Regions from separate parts of the Krasilnikovia sp. MM14-A1259 genome, predicted to be linked through region 2. Evidence: riboswitches for the same ligand, from Rfam matches in the RefSeq annotation. Region 2 holds a riboswitch; the other holds the start of a gene.

Region 1 (3,981 bases), 160 kb from region 2:
AAGCGCTGATCCCGCTCGCTCGTCCGCCCCGTCGGCTTCGGCCGGCGGGGCGGTGTGCGTTCGGCGTTCGGCGGCCGTTGCTTGCCTTGACGGTTATATAACGGGAGTGGAATAGTCGGGCTCGTGCCCGTGGACGCCATCGCCGTGCTGGCGGATCCGGCCCGCCGCCGCATCCTCGACCGGCTGCGCCACGCCGACCACAGCGTCGGCGCCCTGGTCGGCGCGCTCAAGATGAGCCAGCCCGCGGTCTCCAAGCACCTCCGGGTGCTGCGCGACGCCGGGTTCGTCACCTGCCGGGCGGCCGCGCAGCAGCGCATCTACCACCTGGAACCGGAGCGGTTCCAGGCCCTGGACGCCTGGCTGGCGCCGTACCGTGCGCTGTGGACCAACCACCTGGACGCGCTCGAACGCCATCTCGATCGCGAGGAGGAGTGATGCGTACGACCGACTTCGACGCGGGTCCGCCCGCCGACGCGACCGTCGTGCCCGACGGCGACACCTGGACGCTCGTGTTCATCCGTGACCTGAAGCACCCGCCCGACCGGGTGTGGCGCGCCCTGACCGACCCCGCCGAGATCGACCAGTGGGCGCCGTTCGCCGCCGCCCGCGACCTCGCCGAGCCCGGCGACACCACACTCACCATGATCGACGGGGACACCCGGGCGGACCAGCCCGCCACCGTGGTGCGCGCCGAGGCTCCGCGCGTGCTGGAGTACACGTGGGGCGCGGACCGGCTGCGCTGGGAACTCGACCCGGACGGCGCCGGCACCCGGCTCACCCTGCGGCACACCCTGGCCCAGCCGGAGATGGACGCCATGGTCGCCGCGGGCTGGCACCTGTGCATCGCCGTCCTCGCGCGGCTGCTCGACGGCACCCCGGTCGGCGTCATCCGCGGCCGCGACGCGCTCGCGTACGGCTGGGACGACCTGCGGGCCGCGTACGCGCAACGCCTGCGGCACTGACCGTACCCATGGATGTGGTCCTCGGCATCGACACCGGCACCACCGCCACCAAGGCCGTCACGGCCGGCCCCGGCGGCGAGGTGCGGGCCCGCGCCGGCGTCCACTATCCGCTGTCCGTACCCGCCCCGGGCCGTGCCGAACTGGACCCGGGTGCGCTCGGCGCCGCCGCCGTACGCGCCCTGACCGACGTGGCCCGCCAGGCCCGCGACCGCGGCGACCGGGTCGTCGCGGTCAGCCTCAGCGCGTTCCTGCACGGGCTCGTCGCAATGGACGCCGGCGGCCGTCCCCTCGGCCCGCTGATCACCTGGGCCGACGGCCGTGCCGCCGCGCAATGCGACGCGATCGCCGCGGCGGGACACGCCCGGGAGTTGCAGGCCCGCACCGGCACGCCGGTGCATCCGATGTCGCCGCTCGCCAAGCTGGCCTGGTGGCGCGACACGCAGCCGGCGACGCTGCACGACACCCCACGCTGGGGCGGCGCGAAGGAGACCGTCCTGGGCGTCCTCGCCGGCGGGCCCGCGCTCGTCGACCTCTCGATCGCCTCAGGCACCGGGCTCTACGACATCCACCGGCGCCGCTGGGACCCCACGGCACTCGAGATCGCCGGGGTGCGCGCCGGGCAACTGGCCGAGGTCGTAGCCACCACCCACCGGCTCACGCTGCGCCCCGACGTCGCGGCCGCCGCCGGGCTGCCACCGGCCACCCCGCTGATCGTCGGCGCCGCCGACGGGCCGCTGGCCAACCTCGGCGCGGGCGCCACCGCCCCCGGGGCCGCGGCGGTGTCGCTGGGCACCAGCGGCGCGATCCGTACGGCCGTGCGTGCGCCCGCGGTGGACCGGGCGGGCCGGCTGTTCTGCTACGCGCTCACCGAGGACCGCTGGGTCATCGGCGGCGCCGTCAACAACGCCGGATCGGTGGTGCGCTGGGCCGGGCAGGCGCTCACGGGCCGGCCCGGGGAGCAGATGCCCACCGACGCCGATCTTCGTGACGCTGCGCTGCTGGCGGAGGCGGGCGGCGTACCGGCGGGCAGCGACGGCCTGATCTGCCTGCCGTACCTGCTGGGGGAGCGGGCGCCGTGGTGGAGGTCCGGGCTGCGCGGGGCGTACCTGGGACTGCGCCGCGAGCACGGCCGCGGCCACCTCGTCCGCGCGGCGGTCGAAGGAGTCTGCCAGCAGCTCGCCCTGGTCCGGGACACCTGCACCGACGAGGGCGTCACGATCACCGAGGTACGGGCCACCGGCGGCGCCCTCGCCTCCCCGGTGTGGGCGAGCGTGCTCGCCGCCACCCTGGACCTGCCGGTCGCGGTCGCCGACACCGCCGGCGGCACCGCGCTCGGCGCCTGCCTGCTCGGCTGGTACGCCCTCGGCGCATTGCCCGACCTGGACCGGGCGGCCGAACTCGTCGGCACCGCAGAACCCACCCGGCCCGACCCGGACGCCGCCGCGCTCTACCGCCGCCGACGGCCCCTCGTCGAACGCGCCGCATTCGCCGTGACGGACCTGCTCTCCGAACTGGACCGGCCCTGAGGTGCGGCGTGGAGCGTCACGTCACGTTGACGCCGGGCGCCGTGGTAGGAAAGCATGGCCGACGAGCGGTAGCGGAGGAACCCGGTGCGAAACCGGGGCGGTCCCGCCACTGTGACCGGGGAGTGACCCGCGACGACGCCACGGCTGGAGACGGCCGGAAGGCCGCGGACAGCGCCGATCCGGGAGCCAGGAGACTCCGGCCGCTCGTACCTTGAGGATGCGCGGGCGTGGACACCCGCGGAAGGGAAATGCCGCGTGCTGCCTGCGTACCCGTTCTCCGCCGTCGTCGGCCTCGACGACCTGCGGCTCGCCCTGCTGCTCACCGCGGTGTCCCCGGCCGTGGGCGGCGTCCTGGTCCGCGGCGAGAAGGGCACCGCCAAGTCGACCGTGGTCCGCGCGCTGGCCGCGCTGCTGCCCGAGGTCGACGTCGTGCGCGGGTGCCGTTTCGCGTGCGACCCGGCCGGACCCGACCCCGACTGCCCGGACGGCCCGCACGAGGCGCAGGCCCCGCACGGGCACCGGCCCGCCACCCTGGTGGAGCTGCCCGTCGGCGCCACCGAGGACCGGGTCGTCGGGACGCTGGACATCCAGCGCGCCCTCGCCGACGGGGTCAAGGCGTACGAGCCGGGGCTGCTGGCCGCCGCCCACCGCGGCGCCCTGTACGTCGACGAGGTCAACCTGCTCCCGGACCACCTCGTGGACCTGCTGCTGGACGCGGCCGCGATGGGCCGGGCACACGTGGAACGCGACGGCGTGTCGGTCAAGCACGCGGCCCGCTTCCTGCTGGTCGGCACCATGAACCCCGAGGAGGGCGAACCCCGCCCCCAGCTCGTCGACCGGTTCGGGCTGGTGGTCACGGTCGCGGCGCCCCGCGACGCCGGGCAGCGCGCCGAGGTGGTGCGGCGGCGGCTCGCGTACGAGGCCGACCCGGGAGGGTTCGCGGCCCGGTTCGCGGACGCCGAGCGGGCACTCGCGGACCGCATCGCCGCGGCTCGCGCCGCGCTGCCCGGCGTGGTGCTACCCGACGCCGAACTGGACCGGATCGCCCGCGTGTGCCTCGCGTACGGCGTCGACGGCATGCGCGCCGACATCGTGGTGGCCCGGTGTGCGGTGGCTCTGGCCGCCTGGCACGGACGGGACCGGGTGACCGTGGCCGACGTCAAGGACGCGGCCCGGCTGGCCCTGCCGCACCGGCGCCGGCGCGACCCGCTCGACCCGCCCGGTACGGACGAGCAGCGGCTCGACGACGCCCTGTCCCAGGCCGGGGGTGATGACGAGCCACCCACCCCGCCCGACGGCGCCGGCCCGCCTCCGACAGGCGGCCCGCCTCCGACAGACGGTCCCCCTCCGACAGGCGGCCCGCCTCCGACAGACGGCCCGCCGCCCAAAGGCGGCCCGCCTCCGGGGGACGGCCCGAGGCCCGGGGACGCCTCGTCGTCCGTGCAATCGGGCGGCGGGGACCCCGCCCCTGCGGCCTCGCCCGAGGAGCCGCC
Region 2 (3,981 bases):
GGTGATCACCTCGATCGCCGAGCAGACCAACCTGCTGGCGCTCAACGCCACCATCGAGGCCGCCCGCGCGGGCGAGGCCGGCAAAGGCTTCGCCGTGGTCGCCTCCGAGGTCAAGGACCTGGCTCAGGAGACCGCCAAGGCCACCGACGAGATCTCCAACCGGATCAACGTCATCCAGACGGACACCGGCGCCGCGGTCGCGGCGATCGGTGAGATCACGCATGTCATCGAACGGATCAACGCCTACTCGAACACCATCGCCTCGGCGGTGGAGGAACAGACCGCCACCACCAGCGAAATCGGCCGCAACGTCGCCGAAGCCGCCGTCGGCGCCGCCAACATCACCGACACCATCACGGGAGTGGCCAAGGCCGCCCAGGACACCTACCTCGGCGTCGGCGAATCCCACCAGACCGCGAACGAACTGTCCGACCTCGCCAGCGAACTGCGGACTCTGGTCGGCCGATTCAAGGTGTAGCCAGCTTCATACAGAGCACGGTTCCTCTAGCGGGACTGGGACAAGGGCGTGACCCTCTGGCGCCTCTGCGCACATTCCGATTTTCGATGGAGTTGGCGAGTGATTTCGTCGGCGAGAACGGGAGCCGGGTGTTGAGCGACAGGTTGACCTGTCGCTCAGGACGACAGCCGGCATGCACATCCGATCAGCCGTCGAGGAGTAGTCCGAGACCGTGCTGGTTGGCGTGACGGATTAGTTGACCGAGCGCGGCGAGTCCACCAAGCGAAGCTGAGTTGCCGAAGAGCTCCCGGGCAGCAGCATTCGGGTCGGGACTCTCGGCTATCCGGTTGCCCAGGGCCGTGTGGAACCATCCGTACCAGGTACCGACGACGAGCGTCTCGGACGGATCGAGTCGGTCCCGGAAGCACAGGTGTTCCAGAACCATGTACGGCGTGACGTTCACCGTTCTGCCATCGAGGTCGAATGGGACCGGCGCCGACCCGACCGGGCTCGGTTCTGCTCCCAGCTGGCGGACGAGCTGCTCCATCCGGCGTCCGTCCCAGCCCATCCGCACCAGCGTCCGGACGAATCCGTCGGCGGGCGGCGTGAACATCGCGGCGTTCTCCAGCAGAGCCTCCCGCAGGACTGTCAAGGCCAAGTCATCGACCGGGTAGTCCAGCCTCGCGTGACAACCTGGCGCGGCCTGCCGATTACTCACCGGACAGGCCAGGCACAACTGCCACAGATGCTGCATCTGAACGCTGGCCTGCTCCGTCTGAGCGCGGTGGACCGTGCGGTCCTCGACCCCTTGCTGGCCGAGAACCCTGAACGTCAGCGAGGGAACGCCGTGTTGATCCATGAGACCACCCATGCGCACGAGTTGCTGCATCTCGGTGATCCATGAGGGTGTTCCTCCTGGCCGAAAGGTGCACTCGTACTGCAGGTATGCCTCAAGTCCCATGATCAAGATCATACCGATGGCGGTCGACGGCCATAACCAGCTCACCTCGGCGACGGCCTCGTGACTAACGCTGGGGTACCAACTCGTCGACGATGTACACCGCCGCGTTGGTGATGTCGAGCTGCCGGCACACCACCTTCACGCCGTTGACGCGGAAGCCGCCGGAGTCGGTGGTAACGATGGCCTGGGTGCCGGCCATGGTCGTATGCGCGCCGCGCAGTTGGCCCGGCTCCAGGCGTTCCGCAATGGCAGCCTGCTTGAGCATCGTGGCTAGTTGCTCCGGGTGGTCCCACAACAGCGGGATACGCCGGAACGGGAAAGCCGCGAGAAACTGGTCGGACGTCGCGAACAGGGTCAGCGCGGGCATGCCATCGAGCGTGCGCAGCCCGGCCCGGTCGAGTCCGTCCGACATCCCGGACAGGCCCGGATTTGCGGCTACTGCAGCTGTCAACGGCTTGCCTGCCATGGCTGCCACGTTCGGTGAGGCGCAGGCGTCAGCAGGCTGCGAGCCTGATGGCAGCGGCTGCCCGGTCACGACTCCACCCTGCCCGTACGTGCAGCTGGACAGAGAGACGCCCAGGAGCGCCGCGAGGAGGGCAGGCTTCACCGCCTCATCATCGCCCCGTTCTCGTACGGAGATGGGCGGTTCGCCCAGTCGCCATCCGGTGACCGCACGTGACGCCTGCGGGAAGGGATGCACCGTACCCTTCCAGCGCCGATCGCATCGCATGACATGGAGGCGGCCTTGTCGGTTGCCTAGAGCATGGAGTTGCCCTCGCTGGTGGTGCCGGTACGCGAGGGGTGGATCCGGTGCAGGGCCAGGTACTCGGGGATGTCCGCCAGGCCCGGTCCGCCCGCGTTGAGCCAGGCTTGCAGGGTACGCAGGGCGTGCGCGTCGAGGCGCGCGAGCCAGACGGGACGGCCGCCTGCGCGGCGTCCGTCGGGTGAGGGCCGAACGACGATGATGTTGGCGTATTCGCAGGGGCCGAGGCAGTCGCTGGTGCTCAGCCGGACCGTGTCGGGGTTGTCCGCGGCGATCTGGTGCAGGGCGCGGAGTTCGCCGTCGTGGTCGAGGCCGGGATGCTTGGCGGGGTTTCCGCAGCAGCAGCCGCGGCAGGCGATCAGCCCGGCCACGGTGTGCGTCGCCGGCTGCTTCGCATCGACGGTGTGTGGGCTGGTCATCGGCGCACTGGGCCCGAGACGACCCCGCGGGGTGTGGCAGACCGGCGCGGCGCGGGCGGGCAGGTGCCGGGACCGTCGGTGGGTCGTGGCAGGGCAGAACGCGGCATGGCGGCGAACTCCTTTTCCCCATCGCTCGTGGGGGTAGACATTCGGCGCCGCGGCCGGTCTCCTGGCTCCCAGATCATCGCGGGTTTCTTCAGCCTTCCCAGACCGGACGGTCCAGTGGCGACAGCGAAGGAGCCCACTTCCTGGTCACAGTGGCGAGGACCACGCCGGAATCGCACCGGCTTCCCGAACACCGCGGCAGGGGAACTGTATCGACCGGGTCCGGGGCAGGCCGCACAGCCCCCACCAACGGACACAACATGTTGTCCTTGCTGGGCTATCACTTCCCAGCGGTAGATACAAGATCGGTCGCCGTGCGGTCGGTCTGTGGTGGTATTCCGACTGCGGGAGACAGTCGGCCTGGACGTGCTGGTGCACGGCGAGCCGGAATGCAACGACATGGTGTTCATCGCGGCCACCGCGGTGGTGATGCTGATCCTGCGGTCGTTCGGGGACCTGGCCGCCAACAAGCCCAACCACCAAACCACCGAAACCCCGGCGCCGCTCACCGACGGCACCGGCCGGATCGTGTTCCCCGGTTTCCCCGCCGACCTGCTGTTCAACCTCCGCCTGCACTCGATCGGCGCCCAGTTTGGTCCGGTGGGCCACGATCGGCCTGGTCTTCGCCCCGATGGCCGAGCGGCTCCTGGCCGGGTCGCGCACCCAGCGGGCCGACACGGGCGAACCAGTGACGGTCAGCGGCTGAGTATCGCCTGCCACTGCTGACGCCGGACCGGCTCCGGCGTCGGCACGCAGTCGCCACATGTGCGCACGGCATGGCCCGGCGCGGCGCGGCGTCGGCGATCATCCCAGCGGCGCCGCCCAGCGCCGAGGACACGTTGCCCTACAGCACCTGCGGTGACCGGGCGAACCGGCCGCGGAACACCCCGACGATCGGCTCGACCAGCCCTCGCGTTGCCGTCCAGGAAGCGGCTGTCGCCGGTGCGCCGGCGCTGTGGGACGGTTCGAGAGGACCCGGCGGAAGAGGGGTCCTCGCTGACATGCTGCGCCGCCACGGACCGGATTCACCGAACGCTGCGGCCGGCATGCCTCCCCGACGCCTGCGTCGGACCCGCGCCGCAGCCTGAGCGGCCGTCAGGCGCGACCGATCGGTCGGCCGAGGTCGGTGAGCAGGCGGGGAACGTCCGCGACGCCGTCCAGGAGGTGGGTCGGACCGGCTGCGGCCAGGGTTTGTGCGGGGACCTCGCCGGTGCGTACGGCGACGACGAGGGCGGCTCCCGCGTTCCGGCCGGCCTGCACATCCCGCACGGTGTCG

What was found. Region 2 has a riboswitch for cobalamin ahead of ACMCNK_RS08885 ((2Fe-2S) ferredoxin domain-containing protein). Riboswitches for the same ligand answer to the same signal wherever they lie in the genome.
Region 1: another riboswitch for cobalamin. It lies ahead of ACMCNK_RS08160 (VWA domain-containing protein); the one in region 2 lies ahead of ACMCNK_RS08885 ((2Fe-2S) ferredoxin domain-containing protein).

The regions. Positions count from the first base shown of each region.
Region 1 is NZ_BAAGAJ010000002.1:1,889,590-1,893,570, reverse strand. It holds gene ACMCNK_RS08180 (citrate synthase) at 1-9, shown strand, start outside; gene ACMCNK_RS08175 (ArsR/SmtB family transcription factor) at 124-435, shown strand; gene ACMCNK_RS08170 (SRPBCC family protein) at 435-962, shown strand; gene ACMCNK_RS08165 (gluconokinase) at 971-2,488, shown strand; cobalamin riboswitch at 2,563-2,685, shown strand; gene ACMCNK_RS08160 (VWA domain-containing protein) at 2,744-3,981, shown strand, end outside.
Region 2 is NZ_BAAGAJ010000002.1:2,052,186-2,056,166, forward strand. It holds gene ACMCNK_RS08870 (methyl-accepting chemotaxis protein) at 1-478, shown strand, start outside; gene ACMCNK_RS08875 (hypothetical protein) at 663-1,346, opposite strand; gene ACMCNK_RS08880 (fasciclin domain-containing protein) at 1,483-1,953, opposite strand; gene ACMCNK_RS08885 ((2Fe-2S) ferredoxin domain-containing protein) at 2,175-2,600, opposite strand; cobalamin riboswitch at 2,742-2,918, opposite strand; gene ACMCNK_RS08890 (hypothetical protein) at 3,072-3,431, shown strand; gene ACMCNK_RS08895 (phosphonatase-like hydrolase) at 3,801-3,981, opposite strand, start outside.